2 linked regions of the Syntrophobacter fumaroxidans MPOB genome follow. The protein of the gene in region 1 interacts with the protein of each later gene in a pairwise test. Links are inferred from orthologs where the notes say so. Each region holds a gene or a part of one and is shown on either strand. Other genes may lie near its edges. The genes, in order: abc-f and SFUM_RS18320.

Evidence for each region.
Region 2: the proteins of abc-f (region 1) and SFUM_RS18320 interact in binary tests that used the Escherichia coli proteins (3 or more experiments, as listed by UniProt). The link is inferred for Syntrophobacter fumaroxidans MPOB from one-to-one orthologs.

What each region holds. Positions count from the first base shown.
Region 1 is NC_008554.1:4,053,718-4,068,352, reverse strand. What follows is about bases 11,397-14,281. They hold abc-f (ribosomal protection-like ABC-F family protein), read left to right. Parts: upstream 11,397-11,779; coding sequence 11,780-13,783; downstream 13,784-14,281. Other genes in these bases: SFUM_RS17120 (selenium metabolism-associated LysR family transcriptional regulator), read left to right, coding at 13,819-14,281; SFUM_RS17130 (HAD family hydrolase), read right to left, coding at 11,397-11,450. Outside these bases: SFUM_RS17170 (J domain-containing protein), read right to left, coding at 1-51; SFUM_RS17165 (tetratricopeptide repeat protein), read right to left, coding at 79-1,278; SFUM_RS17160 (GumC family protein), read right to left, coding at 1,275-3,593; SFUM_RS17155 (hypothetical protein), read left to right, coding at 4,107-4,841; SFUM_RS17150 (SLBB domain-containing protein), read left to right, coding at 4,941-5,996; SFUM_RS17145 (M24 family metallopeptidase), read right to left, coding at 6,199-7,392; SFUM_RS17140 (DHA2 family efflux MFS transporter permease subunit), read right to left, coding at 7,578-9,140; SFUM_RS17135 (HlyD family secretion protein), read right to left, coding at 9,145-10,416; more of SFUM_RS17130, read right to left, coding at 10,722-11,396; more of SFUM_RS17120, read left to right, coding at 14,282-14,635. UniProt on the Escherichia coli protein: Genetic data indicate it may be involved in ribosome assembly or function.
Region 2 is NC_008554.1:4,335,850-4,350,882, forward strand. The notes cover bases 6,960-10,242. They hold SFUM_RS18320 (2-oxoglutarate dehydrogenase E1 component), read left to right. Parts: upstream 6,960-7,336; coding sequence 7,337-10,042; downstream 10,043-10,242. Outside these bases: SFUM_RS18290 (carbon starvation CstA family protein), read left to right, coding at 1-188; SFUM_RS18295 (alpha/beta fold hydrolase), read left to right, coding at 328-1,134; SFUM_RS18300 (hypothetical protein), read right to left, coding at 1,195-1,398; SFUM_RS18305 (ABC transporter ATP-binding protein), read right to left, coding at 1,730-2,716; SFUM_RS18310 (ABC transporter ATP-binding protein), read right to left, coding at 2,788-3,771; SFUM_RS18315 (glycosyltransferase), read left to right, coding at 4,122-6,896; odhB (2-oxoglutarate dehydrogenase complex dihydrolipoyllysine-residue succinyltransferase), read left to right, coding at 10,566-11,900; lpdA (dihydrolipoyl dehydrogenase), read left to right, coding at 11,902-13,308; SFUM_RS18335 (glycosyltransferase family protein), read left to right, coding at 13,547-14,734; SFUM_RS18340 (hypothetical protein), read left to right, coding at 14,751-15,033. UniProt on the Escherichia coli protein: E1 component of the 2-oxoglutarate dehydrogenase (OGDH) complex which catalyzes the decarboxylation of 2-oxoglutarate, the first step in the conversion of 2-oxoglutarate to succinyl-CoA and CO(2).

The sequences.
Region 1 (14,635 bases):
CACCAGGACTTCCAGAGCGTCATTGCGCCCGCGCATAGAAAAAGGCGGCATATCTCCTTCTTCCCCTGCCTGTCCGAGCTATTCCACAGTTACGCCATCCAGCCAGTAGTCACCACTTATCTTGTTGTCGAACCTCAGACTGTCTTTCCTCGACACCTTGACCGTGATCGCCTCACAGGCGTCGGGAACAGCCACTTCGAGCTCCTCTTCGGTCCACGGGGTGGTGCCCCCAACCGGCGAAGTGGCGACATTCAAACCGCTGCAGCGGTAGCCCGTCACCTCCAGGAATACCCCCTTGTCGGTCGTCAATGCACTGCTCCTGCGGAAGAAATGCAGCCGGTAATTCCGCCCGGGTTCAACCGGAACGGTTTGAGACACATGGTGGAACGCCACATTCGCGGTACCGTTGAACCGGATGTGGAGGCAGCCGTCCCCCGAGGCGCAGCCCTGCCGGGTTGTTTCGATGATGGCCGCCGGCGTTTTCCCGAAGCGCCACCCGAATGCCGTGTTGAGCGGCTCGGTCCGGAATTCGCCGTCACATACCCCAAGACCCGTGGAACCGGTGATTTCCCGCCACAATTCCTTGGCCATCTTCATCCGGTCGTTTTCCATGAGGAACTGGCAGAAACGCAGTCCCAAGTCTCCATCCACGGGCACCCGCTCCTCTTTCATACGTTCCCAGAGCCTCACGGCCAGGTCCGTTTCCCTGGAGCTCAGCAACTGCTCGAAACACAACTTCCGATTTTCAGCCGTAACATGGAGAATAATCCCGTTCCAATCCCGCCAGAACGTGTGCGCAAGGAGAAAAGCCTCATTCCTGCGATGCGGCAGCCTGGCGAGGATGTAGTTGAGCGTCTCCGCGAAACGCTTTTCGTCGCCCAGATCGAAGGCCAGCAGAAACTCCTGCCATTTCCAGGTGCTCACGTGGGAAATAGAAGGCAAAAGCAGATCGCACAGCTTTTGTGTCTCCTCTTTGCGTCCCAGCACGGCGTGGACTTTTGCCAGAGCAAACCATGCTTCGATCAGAAGCGGATCTTGAGCGACGGCTTTCCGAAAGTAGGCGGCGGCCGTTTCCATGTCGAGATCGACAAAATACTCGTAGTTCCCTTTCAGATAAAGCACTTCGGAGAACAGGTTCCCGGAGGTATGCTTCAGTTCGAATGCATAGTCGTGCCCGGCCATTCTGTTCGTCCAGACTCCGAACCATATCAGGCTTCCGGACATCCCCAGGAGCAGCAGGGTCGTCAGAACACGAAAGAGGAATCCCGTGCGTTTCATGCTCTTTCCTGAGGAGGATGTTCGGGAAGACTCTCGGGTGGCGAGCCGTACGCCTGCTGATAATAGTAATGGTAGTATTTGTAATACTTGTAGTAATAGCCGCCCAAATGGTGCCCGACGTTGAGCTTGTTCACCAGGCATCCCAGCAGATTGCCGCGCACGTTGTACAGGCTTCTGCGGAACATCCGGAGGGCTTCACGGTGGGTGTGTCCAAGGATGCTGACCAGAATCACCCCGTTGACATAGTTTCCCAATACGAGCACGTCGGCGAATCCGACCGCCGGAGGCGCATCGAGAATCACTCGGTCGAAGCTCTCCCCCAAGGTTTTCAGGATGTCGCGCATCCGGTTGGAGGCGAGCAGTTCCGCGGGATTCGGAGGTATGGGCCCCGAAGGAATGAAAAACAGATTCGGCGTGCCCGTCGTCTGAATCGTCTCCCCCACATTGCAGATCCCGCTCAAGAGCTGGCTCAGCCCCTTTTGTTTCGATCCTCGGCCGTTGGAGAAGACTTTGTGGAGCCTCGGCTTTCTCAGGTCGGCGTCGATCAGCAGCACCTTTTCATCCGACCCGGCGAAAGCCAGCGCCAGGTTCGACGATATCGCGCTCTTCCCCTCGGCGGCACTGGTGCTTGTGATGAGAAAAGTCCTGGGCGGCTGATCGACGGGACTTGACAGCTGAATCGACACCTTGGCCGTCCTGATGGACTCGGCAAAACTGGATTTCGGCCTGGTTTTGACCAGGGAATCCAAATCGTGCAAATCTTCGTTCTCAACGAGAGGCAACACGCCCAGCACGGGAATGTGGAACCGGTCCGTGATTTCGTCGACACGTTTCACCGTATTGTCCAGGTATTCGAGGAAGAACGATATGCCTATGCCGCCGATGAGGCCGATCACGATGGCCAGAAGCAGGTTTCGGCGCACGTCGGGCTTATAGGGCGAAAGAGGTAGCGATGCGTATTCCACCACCTGGATGTTTCCCAGCTCCGTTCCCACATTGGCGTCAATCTCCTTGGAACGTTCCAGAAGGCTCTGGTGGATGAGCTTGCTGGTCTCGACCTCCCGTTCGAGAATCTTGAACTGGGTGGCCCGATCGTTGAGTTCCATGGCCAGGTTTTTTTTCTCTTCCGCCTCCTTTTGCAGAGCCTCTTCTTTTTTCAACGAAGCCAGATAGTCGTTCTTCAACGAGTGCTGCATGCGGTTTTCTTCTTCTTTGATCTGCTTCTCGATGTCCACCATTCTGGCTTTGAGCGTCTTCAATTTCGGATAGTCGTCCTTGAATATCGTGTACATCTCCTGGTACTGCCCGGCCAGGGCCACGTAATCGGCGCGAAGCTTCTGCAGCATCTGGCTTTCCACCACGATCGGCAATGCCGAGACTCCGCTTTTCAGGCTCTGCAGGTAGACGGATTCTTTTCCGATGCGTTCGGTTTGAGACACCGTCAGTGCCTTGTTGACCTCCTCGAGCTGATGGTAAATCAGATTCAGGTTGGAACTGAGCGAGACGATACCGGATTTTTGGGCAAAAGCATTCAGATTGCTTTCCGCTCTTTCGAGCTGGATGCGGACCACTTCCAGCTGTTTTTCAAGTTGTTGTTTCGCCGAGCTCGCCGCATCCATTCTTTTGTCCATCTGCCAGCTGATGAATTCCTGGATCAGAGTATTGACGAAGTCCCGGGCCTGCGCCGGATCGGTGGAGCTGAACGAAACGTTGACCAGGGTTGTGTCCCGCTCGGGATGCACTTCCAGATTCCCACCGACCCAGCTCTGCATTCCCTTTTCTTTCTTGAGACTTGCAATGGACGGATCGGGAGTCTTTTCCACCGCCTTGCCGAATTGCAGCGATTCGGAAAGGCTCTTGCGAAACCTCTCGATCAATCCTTCGGCCTTGGCTTCCCGGCTTCGAGCCGGATCGGTCTCCAACAGGTTCATCTTTCGCAAAACCCGCTGGGCGAGGGCGCCGCTCTGCAACAGCTTCACCTGGGTTTGCACGAAATCCCTCGTGAAAAACATCTGCCCGCCCGTGATATCCTCGAACTTCGTGACCTTGGGAAACCTCGGGCTCATTTCCAGCCGCCCGCTCGCCCTGAACACCGGTTTCATGCTGAGGCTCACCACCAGCACGGTCATGAACACGGCGAACAGGAAGGTGAGAATCAGCCACTTGCGTCTTAGAATGATCTCCAGGTAGTCCCGCAGATCGGCGGAATCCTCGAATTCCGGCAGCGACTCCCTGGTTTCCACGCTGGGCAGATTCGCTCCGTAGACGGAGACGGGATGCTCCTGTCCGGGACGTTTTTCGAGTGAATCGTTCATGCGTTGCTCCATGCAATGGAGTCAGCGAACCGTTTGTGACCCGGTCGACAACACTGATCGTCGAGATTCAGGGAATACCACCCCGGGGTTCGACGGACGACCGAAGGCGGCAATGACCCGCATCCCGGGACTCGACTTTCCGGAAATGCTAAACAGCTTTCGACTTATTTTCACAGCCGGGAAACCTAAGGCCCGGCCTTTCAGGGAACCTCGTCCGTCGAGGGAGGATTCGCCCCGGCGTACTTTTGTTACATCGACGCAATTCAATATTTTGCATAACTTTTTTCTCAATAACAGCTAAAATATTGCCGAGTATCATGGAAAAACAAACACGTTTCAAGACGAGAGTGGATTCTCTTTGAAAACGGCAGCGATTCTATGGCGATGTACGTGGGAGTCTTACTGAAACTTGAGATGTGACTCGTTAGTGTCTTGACTCGAAGGTAATCATTGAGTACAAAAGCGGCATTGGGGTTGGAGTCTGGTCTGATGAAACGGAGGAGGCCCGCATCGATGAAATTCTGTCCCGGAATCATTGCCCTGCTTCTGGTCTTCTCTTTGGTCGTCCAGCCCGTCGCGGGATATGCCGGTTCGAACGCCCGTCTCGTCCCTTCGGGGAAGGTCAGCGTTCTCCACGGCGGCAAGGAAGTGAGCCGGTTTCGATCCGAAATGCCCCTGCCGCAAGGCATCCTGATGGCCTGCAACGGAAACTGCGTGGTGCAGAGCCGCGATGTTCAGATGGTGGTTCACGATAAGGCGGTTTTTGCCTTGATTGAGGACAATGGCCAGTGGGACCTGACGGTAAACTCCGGACGCGTCGATTTTGCCGTCCGCACTGAGGGGAAGCCGATTTCCTTTCATACCCCCCACGATCTGGTTCAAACTCAGCGGATGATCGTACCTGCCGGGAGCGAAGGGCTCTTGAGGGGGCACATCATCGTGGAGGCGAAGACCACCGAACTGGGTGTCGACCAGGGAGCCATGCAGGTATTGAGCCGTAACGGCGTCGACCTGATCCAGGAGGGTCACTCCATCGTGTTGGCCCAGGCGGAGATGTCCGCATCACCCCGGGAAGACGGCAAGGATGCTCGACCTGACGCGGGAGGATTTCCTCTTTCCGCTGCGAGTGCCGTGGCCGGCCCCGATATGTCCACGATATGGATCGCAGGGCTGACCGCGCTCGGCATTCTTGGGGGCGCGGTGGCTCTGAGCGCCGATACCCACGGCAGACCGGTCAGTCCCCAGTGATCCGGTTCCCGTTATCGAGATGAAGTCGGAAGGGCGGTATCCATCGTGCGTTGTGGATGCCGCCTTTTGCATCCATCCCGGGCAAAGGATGTCCTCATCATGAGTATCCCGTTTCAGCACGTCGGATTTTGCGGACTTCGGGCCTTTGCGGCCATTGCTTTATTCGCCGCGGCCGTCGCCGGATGCGGCACTCCCAAAGGGCCGCCGCCCACAGCCAACGTCGAGGTTCTGCTGGCGGATGAAAGCGGATCGAGAAAGGAAATCGGCGAAATCAACCAGAAACTGCTCGCCTCGGTGAGCACGGCGCCCAATCTGCGGGACTATGTATTGGGCGAAGGGGATTTGATACAAGTCACCGTGTTCGAGGCCGAGGAGCTGAAAACCGAAGCCCGGGTCGGGTCTCGGGGCTTTATCACTTTGCCCCTCCTGGGACCGGTTCTGATCAAGGGCCTCACCACACGTGAGGCGGAACAGAAAATCGAGGACCTCTACAAGAGGAAATATCTTCAGAGCCCTCACGTCAGCATTTTCGTCAAAGAGCAGTTGGCCGGCAAGATAACCCTGCTCGGCGCGGTCAAGAATCCGGGGGCGGTGCCCTACCTGACCCGCCAGCGTCTGCTGGACTCGCTTGCGGGCGTAGGCGGTCTTTCCGAGAAGGCCGGAAAGATGGTCCAGGTGCGGCGTCCCAACGATGACCCCAAGCTGCAACCGATGGTCTTCATGATCGATCTGGACGAGATCATCAAGCAGGGGAACACGGATCTCAACATCGAAATCCAACGCGGCGACGTTATTTTCGTCCCGGAGGCCGGTACGATTTACGTCGACGGCGCGGTCAAGAAACCCGGCAACTATCCGATCTCCCAGTCCACGACTGTTCAGGAGGCGATCGTCATGGCAGGCGGGTTTTCTCTCACGGCGGATGAGGGAAACATCAAGCTGGTCCGCGTGATGCCGAGCGGCAAGCGGGAAGTGGTGAAATTGAGCATATCGGACATCCAGCAAGGTTCCGCCCACAGCATGTCGGTGAAGGACAGGGATGTGCTCTTCGTTGAGACCAACACGCCCAAGGCGTTGCTCTACGGACTTCGGCTCAATCTCGGCGGGGGATTGTTCGGTATCGGCTATGATCCGCGAAGCGGAACGGCCTATTAGCGTGAAGGCCGGTCCGGTCGGCGGTTCAATCGGTTGACCGTTCGTCGACCCGGCACGACCCGGGGACCGGCATACATCCGGCCTCAACCGGGGAAGTCGCGCCGCCGACCGGCCAGGGACCGATTGATACCGCCGGGCATGGAGGATTTTCGGAATGCGACGCGCGTGAGGTATCCCCGGAGCCACGCTCTTCCCGTGACGGTCACAATATGCGCAGTTCCTCCGAGGCGGGATTGAGCGATTCCAGCCCGTCGTGCCTGACGACGTAGGTATTTTCCAGGCCGGCGATCCCTTCCCCCGGCAGGATGAACTTGGGCTCGAAGGCGAAGGTCATGCCTTCCTGGAGAACCAGGGTCTGCCCCCGGGCGATGAGCGGAAACTCATCGACCTCCAGCCCGAGTCCGTGCGCCACGAAGGGTGCCCGCTGCTCCCCGGTTCCCATGAACCACTCATCCCATCCCGCCTCCCTGACCCATTGCCACACCGCGTCATGGAGCTCTCCCGTCACGGCTCCGGGTTTCGCCGTTTGTCGAAACCGTTGATGGATCAGAGCGGACAGGCGGTATGCTTCCTGCAATCGAGCAGGGGGAGCGCCAAGCGAATAGTCCCGGGTCTGGTCGTTCAAGTACCCGTGCCAACAGGCCATGGTATCGACGCTGACCAGTTCGCCCGGTCGGATTCTCCTCTCGCTTGCACCCTGCGCGAAGGCCGGTGAGAACCCCTCGCCTCCCGTCGGAGAATCGAAATAGGACGGCGTGGCGGCTTCCGGACCCGAGAGGAGATGTCCGAACACAACCTCCATGTTGAAGGTCCTGCAGCGGCCGAGGCCGAGGTGTCCGGCCCTGTGCGCCACCATTTGCAGTTCGGCGGACAGCTCCACTTCCGAAATGCCTTCGCGAAGTACCTGGGGGACCGCATCGGCAATTGCCTTCGAAATGATGCCGGCCAAGCGCATCATCTCCAGTTCCCACTTTGATTTGATCGTCCGTATCCGGCGGATCAGGAGACTGACATCGACGATCTCCTGGTCGGGAAACAGTTTCTCCCTGTACATGAACAGGAGATTCGCGGGAAGCACGTCCAGTTCCATGCCCAGTCGCCGCGGGACAAACCCCTTGCAGGCCGCTTCCACCACGGGAGGAAGATCGGACAGGCTTTGTAGAGGAACCACGGGGCGAATGGGCGAAAGGCTTTCCGCGCGATCCACGTCGCGCCTCACCAGGAAAATCGGCTTCCCTGAAGCAGGCACGATAAGGTGGGCGTCCTGGACGGTGCCGGTGAAGTAGTACAGGTCTGTGTTCTGTCGAACAACCGCCGCGTCCACCCCGCTCGTCGACAGCAGTGCCTGAAACATCCTCAAACGGGCGGCAATTTCACTTTCGGGGACCTGAAACAATGTTCAATACTCCTCTTCGCTGAGGTGGTGCGACCGTCGTCGCCACTGGGGCCGAAGGGCGGAGAGTCGCGACGCATCCGGATTTGCGCCTGTGTTGGAACGACGGCGACGACCATCCGGCATCGTTGCCGGTCCACAGCCCGTTCCGGTTGGCGGGTCCGTGCAAACGGCGGCAGGAAAACGCGTCAATGCACGCCCTCCTTCCACCCGAAAGGCCTGGCGGATTTCTTGAGCAGCGGCATGAGCGCCAGTAGGCTTAAGGTGGCGATGGCGAGCAACAGAAAAGTATCGTTGAAAGCCAGCATACTGGCCTGGCGCAGAACTTCCCTGTAGGTCATCACAAGCCCCCCCGTCGGGCAGGATGCCTGCGGCTGATTCATCTGCAGCCATGAGCAGACCTGATCGAAGTAGGTCTGAAAGGCGGCATTGAAGGGAGTAATGTACTCCGAAAGATGCGTCTGGTGCAATTGCGACCTCTGTGACAGCACGGTCGTGCTGAACGCCACGCCGAAGCTGCCCCCAAGGTTGCGCAACAGGTTGAAGATGCCCGACGCATTCCCCATCTCCTCCCTGGAAATGTTCACATAGGCCGCTGCGGCCAGGGGTACGAAGAACAGCCCCATCCCGAATCCCTGCACGAAGCGCGGCCATGCGACGGTGTAGAAATCCGCCTCGAGATTGAAACCGGACATCATCCACGTGGACAAAGCGGTCGCCACTAGTCCGATGGACAGCAGGTACCGGGGCTTCACGCCTTTTTTAAGCAGAACGCCGACAACGGGCATGATGAAAAAGCTGGCGAACCCTCCCGGTCCCAGCACCAGCCCGGCCCAAAGCGCCGTGTAGCCCATGAGTTGCTGCAGGTAGAGGGGCAACAGCACGATGCTCCCGAACAGGCAGAAGAATCCGAAAAACATGATAACGGTCCCGGCCGCGAAACTCCGGTCTCGCAAGACCCTGAGGTTCACCACGGGATGTTCGGCGTTGAGTTCCACGATGACGAACAAAACCAGCGAGAGCGCGGCAGCGATGCTGAGGACCACGATGAAATGCGAATTGAACCAGTCTTCGCGTTCACCCTTGTCCAGAACGATCTGCAGGCAACCGAGCCCGACGGTCAACAGAAAAAGCCCCCAGGTGTCCATTCTGAACTGGGTTCGGCGCAGATAGGGCGGATCCTGGATGAAGAGCACCACCAGGAATAGCGCCAGGATCCCCGCCGGAAGGTTGATGTAGAACACCCACCGCCAGCTCCAGTTGTCCGTTATCCAGCCCCCGAGAACGGGCCCCAGTATGGGAGCCAGCACAACCCCCATCCCGAAAGCCGCCATGGCGATGCCGTGCTCCTTTGGAGAAAACGATTCCAGCAGAATGGCCTGAGACAGCGGCTGCAGCCCGCCTCCACCCAACCCCTGCAGGATTCTGCAAAGAATCAGCACTTCCAGGGAGGGCGCGGCGCCGCAAAACAGGGAGCTGAGCGTGAAGATGACCACGGAGAAGATCAGGTAGCGCTTGCGCCCGAACACGCTTGCCAGCCAACCCGTTATGGGAATGATGATCGCGTTGGACACCAGGTAGGAGGTCAGTACCCAGGTCGACTCATCCACGCCGGCATTCAGGCTGCCCTGGATGTGCGGCAGCGAAACGTTGACGACGCTCGTGTCCATCACCTCGATGAAGGTCGGCAGCATCACCGTCAAGGCGATGGCCCACTTGTTCGATCGAGATGCTTCGAAGGCGTCGTTCATGGTTTCAGGGCGCCGCATTCGAGGGAGGTTTCACGGTATCCGCCATCAGCACGGGACCGCTTCTGTCCGAGGTATCGACGGTCACCACCAGCGACAGCCCAAGCCGCAAAGGATGGTCGCGGGGCGGCGGTCCGTCCAGCAGTATCCGGACCGGAACGCGCTGGACCACCTTGATCCAGTTACCGGTGGCGTTCTCGGCCGGAATCAGCGAAAACGCCGCTCCCGTCCCCGCCCGGATACCCGCCACCTTTCCGGTGTAGGACCAGCCGGGGTAGATGTCCGCCCTGATGCTTGCCGGCTGACCGAGACGGACGTTTTTCAGCTGGGTTTCCTTGTAGTTCGCTTCGACATAGATGTCCTGGAGAGGCACCACCGCCATGAGGGGCTGTCCCGGCTGGACCCTCGCCCCGACCTGGACGCTCTTCTGCGCGATGAATCCGTCGATGGGCGCCGTGATCGTGCAGTAGGAAAGATTCAGCCGGGCAGCCTCGAGCTCGGCACTGCTCTTGTCTCTGCCCGCCCTGAGCGAGGCGAGCCTGTACTGCTGAATTTCGACGTTGTCCCGGTCGCTCTGGGCCACCTGAAACTGGGCTCCCGCCCGCTCCACCTGCTGTGTCGCAGCAGCCAGCGATGCTTCCGTTGCCAGGATCTGTGAATCGGCTGCCGCCAGTTGCGCCTGTGCCTTTCTGAGCGCCGTCAGGGCTTGTTCCTGCTGTCGCCGGGTCCCTGCACCCGTCTTGTACAGGTTGTCGAAACGTTCGAAATCTCTCTGGAACTGGGCGAGATCGGCGGCCACGGCCGAACGAGTGTTCTTGAGCTCGCCAAGCCGGTGCCGCGCTTGCGATTCCGCGTCCCTGGCCGCCTTGAGAGCCGCTTCGGCGGCCCGGGCCTGGCCTGAGGTCTGGGCGTCGGTCAGGGGGACGGAAATCTCCGCGGCCCGGACCTCCGCTTCATTTTGGTTCAGAGCGGCCTGCGCCCTCTCGACGGCGACCCGATAATCGGTGGGATCCAGCTCGACCAGCACCCGGCCCTCTTCGACCCGGCGGTCGTTCTCGACCAGAACCCGGATCACGGTTCCGGGCACTCTCGCACTGATCGGGGCAGGATCGACCTTCGCATAGGCGTCGTCGGTCGTAACCCGGTTGCGCATGAACAGCCACCAGTAAACCCCACTCATCAACCCGGCGACAACGCACACCCACACGGCCGTTTTCACGCGCCTCGCGCGCACTCGATTGGGCTTGGATTCCGTTTCCGGATTCTGGTTTTCCGCCATGTCGATTCGCCTCTTTTCTGGACTGAACGGCGACTGAGTCCCTTGCGGGGATCGTCGTCATTGCGTCGAATCGCCCCGCACAGGGGGTTCGAAACGAAACGGGAACGTCTTCGCCATCATTCCGACGGCAACCGGGCTCCGGGAAGCGCCTCCGCCTCCCGGCTTTTCCTGGGAGTGAAGAGTGCGGGAGGATTCCGTGCAATCGCCTGCAACACCGTGCACTCATTCCCCGTGCACGGAGATTCAGGGCACCGCCGCAGCGTGGGAAACTCGTGTTCCGGGACTCAATCCCGGTGCACGGGGATTCAGGACCTTCCGGTTCGGACCAGTCGAATCAGGCCGGCATGGTCGAGCTCCGACAGGCTCCCGACAATGTGGTCTGCATCCTCGAGGCTCCCCCGCGGGAAGGAATTGGTGATCCCTACAACATACATGCCGGCCGTTCTGGCGGATTGGATACCGGCCGGAGTATCCTCGACGGCGACGCAATTCCTCGCGTCGAGAACAGCGTGCCCGCCAAGGACTCTGACCTCGTCGAGGGCCTTGATGTAGGTTTGCGGATCGGGTTTGCTCCGTTCCACGTCATCGGCGGCGACCAGGATCGAAAAACAATCCTGCAGCCCAAGGGAAGCCACGAATGCGCTCACTTCATGGCGCAGCGCACCGGATGCCACACCCAGAAGCACATTGTGGCTGTGGAGCTCCCGGACCAATTCGATGACCCCCGGAAAGGTGGGCACTCCATCGGCGACGATTTTCCGCAGCGCTCCGTCCTTCGCATCGACGAGCTCGGCCAGGGTGCGCCCATCCAGGTCGCGTCCGGCTTCTCGAAAGGCCTCCCGGAAAGCGTCCCGGTCATCGAAACCGATGTAGTGCTCCAGGTAGCGGGCGTAGTCGTGACCGAGGCCCAGGGGTTTCAATACCTCCTGGAGCGCCCGATAGTGGAGGGGTTCACTGTCGACGAGCACGCCGTCGCAGTCGAATATGACCGCTTGAAGCTCAAAAGAGGCTCCCACGTCGAAAACATTTTGCATGACCGGCACATACCGAATATTAAGATTTGTGGTTCTGAAAACTGAGACCTTCTCGAAACGGTACTCAACATGTTAACTATTGACCTGCACACATTCACAATCTCAGGATGCGTTTTTTAGCATGTTTTTCGGTTTACGAAAACTCTCCAGTTTCGGGCATGTAACACCATGGTCCTTATGCGGCTCGCGCCGGGCGCAGGCCGGCTCCCCCCGGGCTGCCCGGAAATGCGAGGGGAGTCGGCACCTTGAAGCCATGAACCCGTCCGTTCGACTTCAGGGCGCCGCGCCGGGTTTTGTCTCGCACCTTTCTTGAACGGGAAACGGATTCCGTGCTGTCCGTCCACGCTGTTGCAAAGTTCATCGGCGACAGGAAGCTCTTCGCCGACGTTTCCTTTTCCACCCTCCCCGGTGAAAGGATCGGCCTGATCGGTCTCAACGGGACGGGAAAGTCAACCCTTTTCCGCATCCTGCTTGGAGAGATGCCCCCGGACGCCGGTTCCGTGGTCCGGAGCCGGGGACTCACCATCGGGCATCTGCCGCAACAGGTTGTGCCGACAAAGGACAAGACCGTTCTCGAATACGCCATGGACGTGCACGAGCAGCTGCACGACCTCGAATCCGAGATGCACGCCATCGGCCGAGCGATGGATATGGAAACGGACCCCGAACGCAGCCGGGAATTGGCTTTGCGGCACGCACACGTCAACGAGCAACTGGAGCGCCTCGGGGGCTACGACCTCGAGGCCCGGGCGGCCAAAATCCTGGCCGGCCTGGGCTTTCGAGATTCTCGCTTCGGCACGGCGGTTTCGACGTTGAGCGGCGGGTGGATCATGCGACTGGAAATCGCCCGACTGCTCTTGTCCGGCCCGGAGCTTCTGCTGCTGGACGAACCGACCAACCACCTCGACCTCATGTCTTTGCTGTGGCTGGAAGACTATCTTCTCTCGACCACTTCGGCGATGCTCATCGTTTCCCATGACCGTTCCTTTCTGAACAGGCTGGTGACCAGGGTACTCGAGCTCGAGCAGGGCCGTCTCCACGAGTACGCCGGAAACTACGATGCCTACCTGGAGGAAAAGGCACGCCGGCGCGAGGTCCAACTGGCCTCTTATCAAAATCAGCAGGATCGCATCCGTCAGGCCGAACGTTTCATCGAACGAAACCGCTATCGGAAATCCACGGCAAGCCGCGCGCAAAGTCGACTCAAGGTGCTGGAGAAGATGGAAAGGATCGAAGCCCCAGTGTCTCGGGGGGCCGAAATCCATTTCACCTTTCCCGCCCCGGCGCGGTCCGGCAAACGCGTTCTGGAGCTGCATCAGGCGCGCAAGGCCTACGGAGCGCACCTCGTTTACTCCGACCTCGAGCTGGTTCTCGAAAAGGGAGACCGCATCGCGTTCATCGGCGAAAACGGAGCGGGCAAGAGCACGCTTCTCAAGATGTTGGCCGGGGCGGAACCCCTGTCGGGCGGAGAACGTATCGTCGGGCACAACGCTTTCATCGGCTACTACGCACAGCATCAATGGGAGCAGTTGCGCCCCGAATGCACCGTGCTCGAAGAAGCCGCTTCGGTTTCAGGCGACATCCCCGCCTCTCAGCTCCGGGGGCTCCTGGGCGCCTTTCTTTTCCACGGTGAGGACGTTCATAAGAGAGTATCGATTCTGAGCGGCGGCGAGAAAGCGCGTCTCATTCTCTGCCGGCTGCTTCTTCAGCGGCCCAACGTGCTGCTCATGGACGAACCCACCAACCACCTGGATATCCCGGCGCGCGAAGTCCTCGAGGGGGCCCTGCGGGAATACCGGGGCACCATCTGTTTTATCAGCCACGACCGGCGGTTCATCAACAACATCGCAAACAGGATCCTGGTTGTCGAACGAGGCAGAATCCACATTTTCCCTGGCAATTATGACGATTACCGTGACATATGGAGCAAGCGTCTCGAAGACGACCGGTTGCGGGAGGACGCGGCAGCGACTGCGGGAGAGGGTGAAAACCGGCGGCAGAGCGGCTCCGCCCGCAAGGAGCAGGACAGGCGCCGTATTGAAGCCCGGTGGCGAAATGAGCTCTATCAGGCAAAGCGGCCCCTGCAGGAGCGCTTGGAGCGGGTGGAGGCCGAACTGCAACAGGCGCATCGGGATCTGGACGCCTTCAACCAACTGCTGGCCGCGCCCGATACGTACCGTGACGGCGCCAGGGTCCAGGATTTGCACAAGGACTACAAGTCCTGCCAGGCCAGGATCGCAGAGCTCACGCAGGTCTGGGAAGAAAACGCCCTGATGCTGGAAGAAATCGAGGAGAACTTCTGGAAAGCCAGAGCGCACAACGGCCCGGGTTGAACCGTTGTGCCGACATGAGGGGAGATAGCGAACCTATGGACATCCATCGTTTGGTCGTCTTCTGCAGAGTCCTGGAGATGGGAAGCTTCACCAAAGCCGCCGAAGCGGTCTGCCTGACTCAGCCGACGGTGAGCGAACACGTCCGGGCGCTCGAGGAGACTCTGGGCGAGAAGCTCATCGACCGGCTGGGACGTGAAGTACTCCCGACTCCCGCCGGGAAGATCCTCTACCAGTATGCCCGGGACATCATCCAATTGCGCGACGAAGCCGTCCAGGCCCTGGAGAAGTTCAAAGGCAACCTTTCGGGCGCGCTGCTCATCGGGGCGAGCACTATCCCGGGCACCTATGTCCTGCCGGAATTGATCGGATCGTTCAAGAAATCCTACCCCGCCATCCAGATAACATTGCGGATTACGGACAGTGCGGAAGTTGTGGCAAGAACGATCGACGGCGGCGTGGAATTCGGGGTCATCGGCGCACGCCTGGAAGACAGGAGAATCGTTCTGGAGGAGGCGTTTTCCGACGAACTGGTGCTCGCCGTCTTCCGCGACCACCCATGGGCGGTCAGGAAGTCGGTGAGCCTCGAAGAGCTCGCCGGCGAACCGTTCATTCTGAGGGAGCGAGGTTCGGGCACGAGGATCGTGATGAACCAGGCCCTCGAAGCCCATGGATTTTCTCCGACCAAGCTGAACATCGTGGCCGAGATGGGAAGCACCGAAGCGATCCGGCAGGGCATCAAGGCCGGGATCGGCATTTCCATTCTCTCTCACCGGGCTGTCGCCGAAGACCTTCGGCATGGTTCGCTGTTCGCCGTGCCGCTGGCCGGAATCCGTTTTTCGCGGCCGTTCTTCC
Region 2 (15,033 bases), 290 kb from region 1 along the record:
TCATGATGGTGACGACCTTGTATTCCCTGGTCAGTCTGCTTGTAAACACCTATCTTCCCAAGCAGAACTACATGTTGGCCGCTGTTGCGATATTGCTGACCATTCTCTCGATCGGCGTCATTTCAATGGCGTTCAACGCGTGGAGGAAGATCAGGAGGGAAGCTGTAGTGCCCGCCCGCGCGGCATGACGGGCTTTTCGGACTGTTTGCCGAAAAGGGGGCCACGGCGGCCGGCCTCTTTTTCGGCGCCTTTTCGCACCCTGGTGACCACTGCGGGCAAAGGGGGGCGGGGCCGTTTTCGTGCGTGCTTTTTCGACAGGGAGGGACTGTGGGATCGCTGGAGCCGGACCTGCGTTTCAACGGTGTCGCGCTGGAGACCGGCGTCCGCATGCATTACGTGGAACGGGGACCCGCCGGGGCGGAGGCGACGGTCTTCATTCACGGGTACGCGGATTCCTGGTTTTCCTTCAGTCGCGTGCTTTCGGCGCTCTCGCCCCGGCACCGCGCGGTTGCCGTTGACCTGAGGGGGCACGGGGATTCGGAAAAGCCCATGGGCGCCTATTCCCTCGATGCTTTCGCGCGGGACGTCGTGTCCTTCATGGATGCCGTCGGCGTGGAACGGGCGAACCTAGCCGGGCATTCCATGGGGAGCTTCATCGCGCAGCGCGTCGCAATGATCGCGCCGCAGCGGGTGAAGAGCCTCACCCTCATCAGTTCCGCGCCTACCTCAAAAGATCATCCGCTTCTCCTGGAGCTGAAGGGAGCCGTCGACCGGTTGAGCGATCCCGTGGACCGCGCCTTCGTGGCCGAATTCCAGGCGACGACCAATCCCGTTCCGGCGGACTTCATGGAAGGCATCATCTCCGAGAGTTTGAAAATACCGGCGCGTATCTGGCGCGAAACGCTTCACACCCTGCTCCTCGAGGACCACAGCGCGCGGCTGCCCGAGATCGTCGTTCCCACGCTGATCGCCTGGGGAAAGCAGGACGGGTTTTTCACCCGTGAGTTCCAGGACGGGCTGAGAGAATTGATCCCCGCTTCGAACATCAAAACCTACGCCGCCGGTCACGCCCTTCACTGGGAAAAACCCGCGGAATTCACGCGGGACCTCGAAGCTTTCATTGCAGAGGCATGATCCCCGCAAAGGGGACGGCAATCTGGATGGGCCGAATGGGCCGGGATCGTCCGCCGGCGCTCAGGGCTTTTTCCCCCGCATGTCCTCGACCGTCTCGAACGTCCCGTCTTCCTTGCGGATGATCAGCATGTCGCGGCCACGGATATCGGTGAACCGGATGGCGCCCTCGTAGGAGGCGGGGGGCTTGCGTTCTTTTTTTCTCAGGATCAGGAGGACGGCCGCCGCGACGACCAGGATTGGAATCAGCAAGAAAACCGGATGCATGTTCACGACCTTTCCCGGGGAGAGTCACGCAGAGCGCTTCAGTTTGCGTGTCGAGTCCGATGAACCGCACATTCCCCGGGGGAGCGGGCCCGAGTCTCGATTTCGTTCCATCACGTCCACTGCTGCCGGAATTCGCCCGAAATGCCAAAGGGGAAATGGAAGACGGTAGCGAATTTCTCCGTCTTTCCTCAACGGCAAGGGTGCCTTTTCGGGGTATGACATCCCTGCCGGCCGGTGGCTTTCCGGCGTCATTTTCCGACGCGCCGCAAGGGTCGCATCGCTTCGCATCACTTCGCATCGTCGTGTCCGCGACTCCGGTGGAGCCCCGGCGTCATTCCACGCCGTGCCGAAAGCACCTCACCCAGTGTCCCGGAGCGTGTTCCACCAATGGCGGCGCTCGATCGTCACAGGCGGGCGTCGCCTCCCGGCAGCGCGGTTTGAACACGCATCGCGCAAGCTCGCAGGTGTCCGGCTCCAACTCCGCCTTGGCGTGTCCGCGCTTTCCGGAAGCTTTCGGGTCGGGGACCGGGATGGCCTCAAGGAGCGTTTTCGTATAGGGATGGCACGGGCTGTCGAACAACGTCGTCTTTTCCGCCAGTTCCACGATGCGCCCCAGGTACATCACGGCGACCCGGTCGCTGATGTGCCGCACGACGGAAAGGTCGTGCGAGATGAAGAGGTAGGTCAGGCGAAACCGTTCCTGCAGGTCGAGGAGGAGGTTGATCACCTGCGCCTGGATGGAGACGTCGAGGGCGGACAGGGGCTCGTCGCAGATCATGAACTCGGGGTTGAGCGCCAGGGCGCGCGCAATCCCGATGCGCTGGCGCTGTCCGCCGCTGAACTCGTGCGGGTAGCGGTTGATCTGCTCCGGCCTCAGGCCGACCACTTCCATGATCTCCCGAACCCGTTCCCGCCGTTCGGCCGCCGTGCCCACGCGGTGGATCACCAGCCCTTCGCCGATGGTTCTGCCCACGGTCTGCCTGGGATTGAGGGATGAATAGGGATCCTGGAAAATGATCTGCATCCTGCGCCTGAGGGCGTGCATTTCCCGGGCCGGGAGCGTCAGCAGGTTTTTCCCATCGTAGGTGATTTCTCCCTGCGTTGGCGATTCCAGGCGCAGGATCAGGCGTCCCAGCGTCGATTTCCCGCAGCCGCTTTCGCCCACCAGCCCCAGGGTCTCTCCCCGGCTGACGGCGAGGTCGACGCCGTCGACGGCCCTGACGCTTCCGACCTGCCTGCGGACGAATCCGCGGGTGATGGGATAGTGCTTTTTCAGGTTGCTGAGCGCCAGCAAGGTTTCCTGTTGTCCTGTTTGCATGAAACCGGTCTCCAGGGGATGTGCGCGCGTCGATTTCCGAATCCTCTCGACCGAATTCGGTTCGATTCGCATCAATAGAGCCAGCACCGGACGGGGTGCCCGCCTTCGGGGTGCAGCAGGCCCGGTTCTTCCTCGAAACAGCGATCGAAGGCAGACGGGCAGCGGGTGTTGAACTTGCAGCCGCGCGGCAGTTCCAGGAGGTTCGGCACCACGCCCGGAATCGCTTCCAGCCGCTTTTCCCCGCCGGCGGCCCTTCCCGGGATCGAGCGCATCAGGCCCCGGGTATAAGGATGCAAGGGAAACTCGAAAAGGGCCCTCACGGGGGCTTCTTCCACGACGCGGCCCGTGTACATCACGAGGACCTGCTCGGCCAGGTTCGCAATGACGCCCAGGTCGTGCGTGATGAGCAGGATGGCCGTTCGGGTCTTCTCCCGGAGCTCTCTGAGCAGGTCGAGGATCTGCGCCTGGATGGTCACGTCCAGGGCCGTGGTGGGCTCGTCCGCGATGATCAGCCTTGGGCTGCACGCCAGGGCCATGGCAATCATGACGCGCTGCCGCATCCCTCCGCTCATCTGGTGCGGATAGTCTTTCATGTGGATCTCGGGAGAGCGGATGCCGACCATTTTCAGCAGCTCCAGCGTCCTGTCCAGGGAGTCCCGCCGGGAGAGCGCCATGTGGCGCTGCAGGACTTCGACGATCTGATCTTCCACGCGAAAAACCGGGTTGAGGGAGGTCATGGGCTCCTGGAAGATCATGGAAATCTCCCTGCCCCGGACTTCCTGCATCTCCTTTTCGCTCAGCGCGAGCAGGTCCTTGCCGTTGAACCGGACCGCGCCCCCGACGATCCGCCCGGGCGGGGAGGGAACGAGGCGCAGGATGGAATGGGCGGTGACGCTCTTGCCGCATCCCGATTCACCCACGATGCCGAGTATCCGGCCTTCATCGAGGCGCAAACCCACGCCGTCGACGGCCTTGGCAACACCCCTTTCGGTGAAGAAATGCGTTCGAAGGTCGTCGACCTCCAGGAGAACCCGATTCGCGCCCGGCTGATCCACCGCACTCCGCCCGTTTGCAGGTTGTCGTTGACCGACGCGCCGAACGGCGCGACGGAAGATCCGTTCCGGATCGAAAAAAAATACTATCAAAAACCGGGAGCAAAGTCAAAAAAGGGGCCGGTTCCCGTCTCTGCGGGCGTCGGTTCTCGCGGATCGTGCACGAATTGTAACCGGCGTGTGCAAGAATCGTAACCCGCGGCCCGGAACGACCCCGACGCCGTTTGATTAATCCAATGTAATCAATTCATTGAACTCTTGGCACAAACCTTGCTCTATGGTTCCATCGCGTTTTACGTGATGTGTGACGCCGATGCAACAAACAATCAACGATTCCACCCTATGAGGACAACATGGCCAGGCCGGCACACAAGATTTTCGACCTAGCGGCGGACGACCGCATGGAAGACGGCGACGGGATCGAGCCACTGGAGAACCGGGCGGAAGAAACCACTGTCTTGCGCCCGAGAATCGCCAGGGATGCGGTCCCGATCGACGGACGCACGGGAACCGAGGATGGCGCTGAGAAGAAAGAGCCTTTATCCTTCAAAATTCAATCCGATGAATCCGGAATTCTGAGACCTGTCTTTCCAAAGGCGGGGAATTCCACGGGTGTTGCCCGGTTCTTCCTGAGCCCCCCCAAAACCATTCCCGTGGTTGACGGTGTAAGGCCCCAGGTGAAGGGCAAGTTCCTTTTCGTCGGCGACGACAAGTTTTACGTTCGCGGTGTGACCTACGGTCCTTTCCGCCCCGAAGAGGACGGTTGCGAGTACCATACTCCCGAGGTGGTCGATAAGGATTTCGCTCAGATGGCCGCCAACAGCATCAATGCGGTACGGACCTACACGGTTCCGCCGCGCTGGCTGCTCGACATCGCGCAAAAACACGGGTTGCGGGTGATGGTGGGGCTTCCCTGGGAAGAGCACATCGCTTTTCTGGACAGCAAGAAAATGGCTCGGGACATCGAGAGGCGGGTGCGCCTGGGGGTGAAGGAATGCGCCGGCCATCCCGCGCTTTTGTGCCTCACCATCGGCAACGAAATTCCGGCCTCGATCGTGCGCTGGTACGGCGCCCGGAAGGTGGAAAACTTTCTGAAGCGGCTCTACGAGGCGGCCAAGGCGGAAGACCCCGAAGCGCTGGTGACCTACGTCAACTTCCCCACCACCGAATATCTGCAGCTGCCATTCGTGGATTTCGTTTCCTTCAACGTTTACCTGGAAACGAGGGAGAAACTGGAAGGATACCTGGCCCGCCTGCAGAACCTTGCCGGGGAGAAACCGCTGGTCATGGCGGAAATCGGGCTGGACAGCATCCGAAACGGAGTGGATGTCCAGGCTTCCACGCTTTCCTGGCAGATCCGGTCGACGTTCGCCACCGGCTGCGCGGGGATGTTCGTTTTCTCCTGGACGGATGAATGGCATCGGGGCGGGTTCGACATCGACGACTGGGGATTCGGCGTGACGGACCGGGACCGGAATCCCAAGCCGACCCTGGACGCGATCAGGAAAGCGTTTGCGGAAATCCCGTTCGCGCCGGACCTGGAGTGGCCGAGCATATCGGTGGTGGTTTGCTCCTACAACGGGTCGCGAACCATCCGCAACTGCCTCGACGGGCTGCGCCGGCTGGACTACCCCAACTTTGAGGTGGTCGTGGTCAACGACGGCTCCACGGACGGAACCGGGGAAATTGCCGCGGAATATGGTTTCAAGGTGATCAATACGACCAACCACGGGTTGAGCAGCGCCCGGAATACGGGGATGCGAGCCGCCAAAGGCGAGATTGTCGCCTACATCGACGACGACGCCCGCCCGGACCCGCACTGGCTGACCTATCTTGCCTATACGTTCCTCACCACCGACCACGTCGGTGTCGGCGGGCCCAATCTGCCTCCCCCGGAAGACGGTCCCATCGCCGCCTGCGTGGCGAATTCTCCGGGTGGTCCCATCCATGTGCTGCTCACCGACCAGGAGGCCGAACACATTCCGGGTTGCAACATGGCCTTTCGGAAATCGGCGCTCGAGGCCATCGACGGTTTCGACCACCGGTTCCGGATCGCAGGCGACGACGTGGATCTTTGCTGGCGGCTCCAGAAGAAAGGCTGGACCCTCGGGTTCAACCCTGCCGCCATGGTCTGGCACCATCGACGGAATTCGGTGAAGGCTTACTGGAAGCAGCAGAAGAACTACGGGAAAGCGGAAGCTTTCCTGGAGAAGAAATGGCCTGAAAAATACAACGCGGCCGGGCATGTTCCCTGGGCCGGGCGCCTCTACTTCAAGGGATTCGAGCAGTTGCTCAGCTGGTCGCGCGGCCGTATCTACCAGGGCACCTGGGGCAGCGCCCTGTTCCAGTCGATCTATCAGCCCGCGCCCACGCTGCTCTGGTCCCTGCCGATGATGCCCGAGTGGTACGCCATCATCGCGGCGCTCGCGGTTTTCTCCGTGCTGGGCATCGAATGGTCGCCGCTGCTCCTGGCCCTGCCGCTGCTCCTGTTCGCGGTTTTCGTGCCGGTTCTGCACGCATGCATGTGCGCCATGCACGTGGATTTTTCCCAGCACGGCGGCTCGCGCCGGCAGGTCTTCAAGCTGCGCGTCCTGACCGCAACGCTGCACCTGATGCAGCCCCTGGCCCGGCTCGTCGGCCGTGTGCGGCTCGGCCTCACCCCCTGGCGGAACTGCTCCGTTCCGGGGATCGCCCAGCCCTGGCCGTGGCCCAGGATGTTCACCGTGTGGAGCGAACAGTGGAGGTCTCCGCTGGACTGGCTGGAGTCGCTCGAATCCGGCATCCGAGGACTTCGGACCGTGGTTCTCAGGGGCGGCGATTTCGACCGCTGGGACCTCGAGCTGCGCGGCGGGCTGCTCGGCAGCGTCAGGGTGCTCATGGCCGTTGAGGAGCACGGGGGCGGCAGGCAATTCGTGCGCGTCCGCACCTGGCCCCGGTGTTCGACGGCGGGAATCGCGGTGACCCTGCTCTTCGGGTTTCTTGCGGCCTGCGCGGCCCTGAGTCATGCCTGGATGGCGTGCGGCCTCTTCTATGCCATCGCCTTCCTGTTCATGATCTGGATCGTCAAGGAGTGTTCCGCCGCCATGTCGGTGATGGTGCGCCTCTTGGGGACAGAGAACGATTCATGAAGCCGGCGGCCTGTATCGGCCGCATCCGGTCAATCGGACGAGAATGAGAAAAGGGTGTCGCTCCCCGCGGGGCGGCACCCTTTCCATTTTGGCGCGGACCGTCGTCGTCGGCAACTTCCTTGCCGGACGGCCGCCGGGTTAGCTCCACTGCATCGTCCTCTCCGGCCGGCATCGGGTTCGGATGAAACCGGGCCGCGACTTGACAAGCCCGGAGTGCGATTCCTAGCTTCAAGGACTGATACCCGTTCGCCTTCAAGATCGCGGAACAGGGAAGTTGCCGAAGGCGAGGCATATGTGGACGGGCACCGTCCCCGCGGTTCGCGAAACGGTGAGGAACGGCTTCAAGCCCTCCCGCCCGATGCTGCCGTCTTGAATGCGAAACGGTATGAGCCCATGCAGGGCCGCACGAAGAAGCACGTCCGTCCGAGAGGTTGTTTCCCATGGAGTTTTCAATCGGCTGGAATGCCGACTACATCGATGCTCAGTACCGGCTTTGGAAGTCCGATCCGAAGAAAGTCTCCCGGGAGTGGCGGATTTTCTTCGAGGGCTTCGAGCTTGCTTCTTTTCCTGAACCTTCGGGAATTTGCGATCGTGAAGAGGTTCTTCTCCAGGCCGGCGTCCAGGAGCTCATCCACCGCTACCGTGACATCGGTCATCTGCTCGCCTGCCTGGACCCGCTGGCGAGCTGCCCCATCGACCATCCCCTGTTGAGACTCTCGTCCTTCAACCTGTCCGAAGCGGCTCTCGATCGCAACGTTCAGGCTCCCGGGTTTCTGCATTCGAAACGGATGCCGCTGCGGGAGATCGTGTCCATTCTGAGGGACACCTACTGCGGGTCGGTCGGTGTGGAGTACATGCATCTGCAGGACCCGTCCGAGCGGGCCTGGCTCCAGGACCGCATGGAACCGATCCGAAACCGCCCGGACCCGGCTGCCGACGAAAAGCTCGCCATTCTCTCGGTGCTCACCCGGGCGACACTCTTCGAGCAGTTTCTCCATACGAAATACGTCGGGCAGAAACGGTTCTCCCTCGAAGGGGCGGAAGTCGTGACAGCCATGCTGGACAGCCTGTTACGGCGCGCGGCGGAAGCGCAATGCCGCGAGGTCATTCTCGGCATGGCCCATCGCGGGCGTCTGAACGTCCTGGTGAACGTTCTGCGCAAACCCTATTCGGACATCTTCTGCGAATTCGAGGATCATTACGACCCGGAGTCGATGGTTGGCAGCGGAGACGTCAAGTATCACAAGGGATACATGGCCGATCTCGAAATCCCCGGGGGGCGTTCGCTGCGTGTACTCCTGGCCGCGAATCCGAGCCACCTCGAGGCGGTGGACCCCGTGGTGGAAGGGATTGCCCGCGCGCGCCAGGACGGTTGCGGCGACTGTCTGCGCCGGCAAGTGTTGTCCGTCCTGCTTCACGGCGATGCGGCATTCGCCGGCCAGGGCGTGGTTGCCGAGACCTTGAACCTCTCCCTGCTGGAAGGGTATTCCACGGGAGGGACCATTCACGTGGTCGTCAACAATCAGATCGGTTTCACCACGCTCCCGGATCATGCCCGGTCCACGCGCTACTCGACCGACGTCGCCAAGATGCTCATGGTCCCCATCTTCCACGTTCACGGCGAGGACCCGGAAGCCGCCTGCTTCCTGGTCAAGCTTGCGCTGGACTACCGCATGGAATTCGCCAAGGACGTGGTCATCGACGTGGTCTGTTTTCGGCGCTATGGCCACAACGAAGGGGATGAGCCGTACTTCACGCAGCCCGTGATGTACGACCGCATCAAGGAAAGGCCTCAGCTCTGGCGCGGCTATGCCGCGAAGCTGAGGGACGAGGGCGTCGTTTCGGACGGCGAGATCGAGGCGATGCAGGATGGTATCCGCGAGTGCCTGGAGAAGGCCTTCGATTCCGTTCATGACAAGACCTGCCCGCTCCCCGTGAACCGGTTTATCGAAAGCTGGGACGACATCGGCCGCGACGATCCGGAAACGCCGGTGGAAACGGGGGTTGCCGAAGAGACGCTGGTTTCCCTCGCCCGCGGAATGAATGCGTTTCCGAGCGGTTTTTCCGTTCATCCCAGGCTCGAGCGTATTCTCGCCAGGCGCCTGGAGTCGGTCGAAAAGGGCGAGGGGATCGACTGGGCCACGGCGGAGCTGCTCGCTTTCGGAACACTGCTCGAGGAGCGGACGCCGGTGCGGTTGAGCGGTCAGGACAGCCTGCGGGGTACGTTCAGCCACAGGCACAGCGTACTGACGGATGTGAAGACGGGGGAGCGCTTCACGCCGCTGAACGCACTGAGCCCGCGTCAGGCCCGTTATTGCGGATATGACAGTATGCTCTCCGAGAATGCGGTGCTGGGATTCGAATACGGGTATTCGCTTGCGGAGCCGCGCACTCTGGTCATATGGGAGGCCCAGTTCGGGGATTTCGCCAACAACGCTCAAGTTATGATCGACCAGTTCATTTCGAGCGGGGAAACCAAGTGGCAGCGGCGAAGCGGCCTGGTGCTGCTGCTGCCGCACGGGTTGGAAGGGCAGGGCGCGGAGCATTCCAGCGCGCGCCTGGAAAGATTTCTCCAGCTCTGCGCCGAGGACAACATCCAGGTCTGCAACCCGAGCACTCCCGCCCAGTACTTCCACCTGCTCAGGCGCCAGGTGAAACGCAACGTTCGAAAACCGCTGGTGGTGATGGCCCCGAAGAGCCTGCTTCGGCATCCGCTCGCCGTGTCCGCAATGGCCGACCTCTCCGTCGGCCGTTTCCGGGAAGTGCTGGACGACCCGGGCGAAAGCGAGGCTCCGGAACGCGTGCTCTTCTGCAGCGGAAAGATTTACTACGACTTGGTCGGGAAACGGGACGAGGCTCGAACCGGACGCATTCCGATCATCAGGATCGAGCAGTTCCATCCGTTTCCGGAACGGCTGCTCGAGGAAATTGCCGCAAAACGTTCCCGTGCCGGGGAATGGGTTTGGGTCCAGGAGGAGCCCCGGAACATGGGGGGCTGGGGATTCGTGGGGCCCAGGCTGGAGGCGCTCACCGGCCGAGAGGTCGGCTTCATCGGCAGGAAGGCCGCCGCGAGTCCCGCGACAGGCTCTCACCGCGCTCACCTCGCCGAGCAGGAAGCCATTCTCAGGGAGGCGCTCAAGCTCTAGTGCCGCGAACCGCCGTATTACCGTGTGGGGGTCGGGACGATGACCTCATACGAAGTTACCTAGAAAATAGACTCCCTCGGAAGTCTGTTTTCATGCTTCGCGGGTGTCGCAGGGGGCATGGATAATTGCGTTCAAGATGGATTTTTCAAGCACAAAAGAGCGGGGGAATGATTCCCCCGCACCCCTCAAGTTTCGGCCACACGCGCAAGCGCGTGAGGCCGAGCGCTCGGCGCTGTCGGCGATTGGCCGAAGGCCGCCGCCGCAGCGCCACACGGAGCCGCGAAGCGGCGAGGGGGTGTGGGGGATACGTCCCCCACGCTTTTAGAGTATCATTTTGAACGCACATCCGTATCAAAACGCAACGGGAACTCGGGAAAAGAATCCCTCCGCGCCTGGAGGGGCGGTTTTGCGCGAAGGCGCGCGAGGTCGGTCGGTGCGTGTTCTCCGCGGAATCCTTCGGTCATCCTGGAAACCGGGGAGTTTCCGATCCGTCAATCGTCTGCCAAACCAGTGAGGAGTGACCATGCAGATCGAGGTGAAAGTGCCCGAGGTCGGCGAATCCGTGCAGGAAGCCCTGCTCGTCCAGTGGTACAGGCGTGATGGCGACATGGTGCGCAAGGGCGAGATACTCTTTATTATCGAAACGGACAAAGTCACGCTGGAAGTCTCGGCAGACGCGGACGGGCTGCTGAAAATCCTGGTCCCGGAAGGACAGACGGTCCGCATCGGGACGGTGGTAGCGACAATCGATTCGGAGGCTCGCGAGGCGAAGCCCCTCCCCGCCCGGCAGCCGGAAGCGGAGAAAACCGGAGAGGTCGTCGAAAAGGCGGCGGAACGGGAGGCCGCGGCGGCACCGGTTCCCGTCTCGCCCGTCCGGGCGCCGTCGCCGCCCGGAGCCGGCACTGCGGAAGCCTCGCCCCGGCCGATCGTGTCCGAATCGGTGAAGGAGCTCCTCGCCGAGAGGGGGCTGGACGCCGCACAGATTACCCCAAGCGGCCCCGGGGGCAGGCTGACCCGGGGAGACGTCCTCGCGTTCCTCGATGAACGAGGGCAAGAAACGACGGGAAAACCGGATGAAAAGACCGTCACGGAACCCGCGGTCATGCCCGAGGCGCCCCGCCGGGTGCCGCCGCGGCGGCAGGTCGTTTTAGCCCCGGAGGAATTGACGGTCCGCAAGCCCATGACCCCGATTCGCCGAAGAATCGCGGACCATATGCTCCAGGCGCGCCTGAACACCGCCATGCTCACCACATTCAACGAAATCGACATGAGCAGGCTCCAGGAAATAAGGAAACAGTTCCGCGATCTTTTTCAGAAGAAGCACTCGGTGTCCCTGGGGATCATGTCGTTCTTCCTCAAGGCTGCCGCGGTCGCGCTCAAGGAACTGCCCGAGCTGAACGCATTCATCGAAGGCCACGAAATCGTCTATCACAACTACATCCACATCGGCGTCGCGGTCGGCGCTGAACGCGGGCTGGTGGTTCCGGTCATCCGCGATGTGGACAAGCTCGGTTTTGCGGACCTGGAAAAGGCCATTCTCGACCATGTGCGCAAGATCAGGGAGAACCGGCTGGAAATGTCGGACCTGGAAGGGGGCACCTTCACGATCAGCAACGGCGGCGTATACGGGTCGCTCATGAGCACTCCCATACTGAACAGCCCTCAGAGCGGCATTCTCGGCCTGCACAAGATCGAGGACCGCCCGGTGGTCGTGGACGGCCGGATTGTCGTTCGTCCCATGATGTACGTGGCGCTGAGCTACGATCACAGGATCGTGGACGGAAGGGAAGCCGTCACGTTCCTGAAGCGGATCAAGGAATGCATCGAAAATCCGGAACGGATCATGGTGGAGATATAAGGTGGCGGGAGACGGGAAATACGATGTGATCGTCATCGGGTCGGGGCCCGGCGGATACGTCGCCTGCCTGCGCGCCGCGGAGCTCGGCCTCAGGGCGGCGTGCGTGGAAAAGAGCGACCGGGTCGGCGGCGCGTGTCTCAACGTGGGCTGCATTCCCAGCAAGGCGCTCCTCGAATCGAGCCGGTACTACACCCTCGCGAGAAAACGATTCCAGGAACACGGCATCGTGCTCGACGACCAGGTGCTCGATCTGCCCGTCATGATGGCCAGAAAGTCGGAGGTGGTCCGCGGTCTCGTGGAGAATGTCCGCAAGCTCCTGGAGAATGCGGGTGTGGCGCTCATCCGGGGAACTGCCCGGCTCGCGGGGGAACACCGCGTCGAGGTGACCCGTGACGGCGAAAAGACGATGCTCGAGGCCGATGCCGTCGTGCTCGCCACCGGCGGCGAGCCGGTCCCGGTGCCCTCCCTTCCCTTCGACGGCTGCAGGATCGTGAGCTCCACGGAAGCCCTTGATTTCGATCGGGTCCCGGAGCACCTGGCGGTGGTCGGGGGCGGCACTATCGGCTTGGAGCTCGGTTCCGTATGGAGCCGCCTGGGGGCTCGGGTCACCGTCATCGAAATGATGCCGGGCATCGCGGCCGTCGCAGACGGCCAGGTGTCGCGGACGCTCGAGCGTCTGCTCGGCCGGCAGGGACTCGAGTTTCGCCTGCGCACGAAGGTGACCGGGGCTGAAGTTACGGACGAACAGGTGGTCCTGACGCTCGACGCGGACGGCAAGGAGGATCGCATCGCCTGCGACCGGGTACTGGTTGCGGTTGGGAGAAAACCGTTCACCGGGGGCCTCGGCCTGGAGGCACTCGGCATCGGCACGGACCCGAGGACCGGGCATGTGCTGGTGGACGAACGGTATCGCACCGGCGTTGCGTCGATCTATGCCGTCGGGGACCTGGTGCCGGGCCCCATGCTGGCGCACAAGGCTTCCGCTGAGGGAATCGCCGCCGTGGAATGCATCGCCGGGCTTCCGGGTGAAGTGAATTACGACACGATCCCCTCGGTCATCTACACCTCGCCTGAAGTCGCCGGCGTCGGCCTCACCGAAGAGCAGGCCCGCGAAAGGGGACTCAGCTTCGTCGCCGGGTCCTGCCCGTTCACGGGTTCCGCCCGAGCCCGCTGCATCGGGGATACCGACGGCTTCGTCAAGGTCATCGCCCACGGCAGGACCGGCCGTCTGCTTGGTGTACACATCATCGGGCCGGAAGCGTCGGAACTGATCGGCGAATGCGCCGGGGCCCTGGAACGCAATGCCACGGCGGAGGAATTCGCTCGGGTGGTCCGCGCTCATCCCACCCTGTCCGAAGCCGTTCGCGACGCCGCCCTCATCGTCCAATCAAGCAGAAAACGGGGATGACGGGTTTCCCTTCCCAATTTGGACTGTTCTCACCCCGCAGGCCGTGATATCTTCCCGTACCGCCGATGTTTCGGTTATTATAATAAAATTGTGCGCGCGCATGAGGAAGGCCCATGGTGTGTAGCCCTTGAGCCTCAAGGGAATGGATCGGCCCGAAGGGCTTCCTCATGCGGTGCGGCATGGTCGATGGAAAACCCGAAAGGTTCTCGGGGGCGGATTTCCGGTTCGGAGGAGTTCTATGGCAGGTTCGCGGCTGCGCATCATCGTGACCGGGCTCGCGGCGCTGTACCCGGTGGGCGGTGTGGCGTGGGACTATCTTCAGTACATCGTTGGTTTTGCCCGCCTGGGCCATGATGTTTACTACCATGAAGACTCATGGAGCTGGCCCTACCATCCCATCCAAAAGACCTACACGGCGGATCCGACCTATTCGGTCGACTACATCGCCGACTTCTTCAAGACTTACGCTCCGGATTTGACCGGCCGGTGGCATTATCTCCATCTGCACGACCGGAGCTACGGGATGGACCGAAGCGCATTCGACGAAGTCGCCCGCACGGCGGATCTCTTCCTCAATGTCAGCGGGGCGTGCATGATCCCCGAAAACCTGTCCGCAAACTGCGTCAAGGTGTTCCTCGATACGGACCCCGGCTACAATCAGATCATGCTGAGCGAGCGGCTGTCATGGTCGGAGAACGTGGACCGCTGGTGCGCGACGGTTGCCGCTCACGATCGGCATTTCACTTACGCCGAGAACATCCATGGGGCGGACTGCATCGTGCCCAGGATGGATTTCGCGTGGAAGACGACCCGGATGCCCGTCATCCTGGACCTTTGGTCCGGGCCTGCGGCAGAGCCGGCCGATTCCGCCAGGCCCTGGACGACCATCATGACCTGGAACGCCTTCAAGGGGAAACTCGTTTACAAGGGAGTGGAGTACTTCAGCAAGGGCACCGAGTTCGAAAAGCTGATGCACCTGCCCCGACAGGCACAGGCGCGGCTCAAGGTGGCGGTGGGAGGCGTCGATGCGCCGCTCGATCGGCTCGCCGAGTACGGCTGGGAGGTGGTGGACGGACCCGGGGCCACGGTGACTCCCGCGGACTATCAGCGCTTCATTGCCGAATCCCGTGGGGAAATCTCGACGGCCAAGCACGTTTACGTCGCCATGCGCACCGGCTGGTTCAGCTGCCGGTCCGCCTGCTACCTGGCCGCGGGCCGCCCGGTGGTCGTGCAGGACACGGGATTTTGCTCCATCTTCGATTGCGGGAAGGGAATCCTCGCGTTCAATACGCCGGAGGAAGCGGTGGAGGCGATCCGCCGGGTGGAGAGGGATTATTCCCGCCAGGCCTGCGCCGCCCTCGGCGCTGCGGCCGAATACTTCGATTCGGACAAGGTCCTGGCCCGGTTCATCGAGGACGCTTTTTGAAGGGGGCGTGTTCCATATGAGCGAGCGCAAGCAGGGGAAAGGCAAGATCATCGTCTTCGGAATCATGTTCTGGTATCCGCTGGCCGGCGTGACCTTTCAGTTTCTGCACTATCTCATCGGCCTGAAGCGCCTGGGATACGACGTTTACTATGTCGAGGATTCCGGCCGCTGGATCTACAATGCCGACACGTTCCTGTTTTCTCCGGATGCCACCGACAACGTCGCGGCCGTCGCTCCGATTCTCGACGCTCATGGATTCAAAGGTCGCTGGGCCTTTCGGGGCAATTATCCCGGCGGAA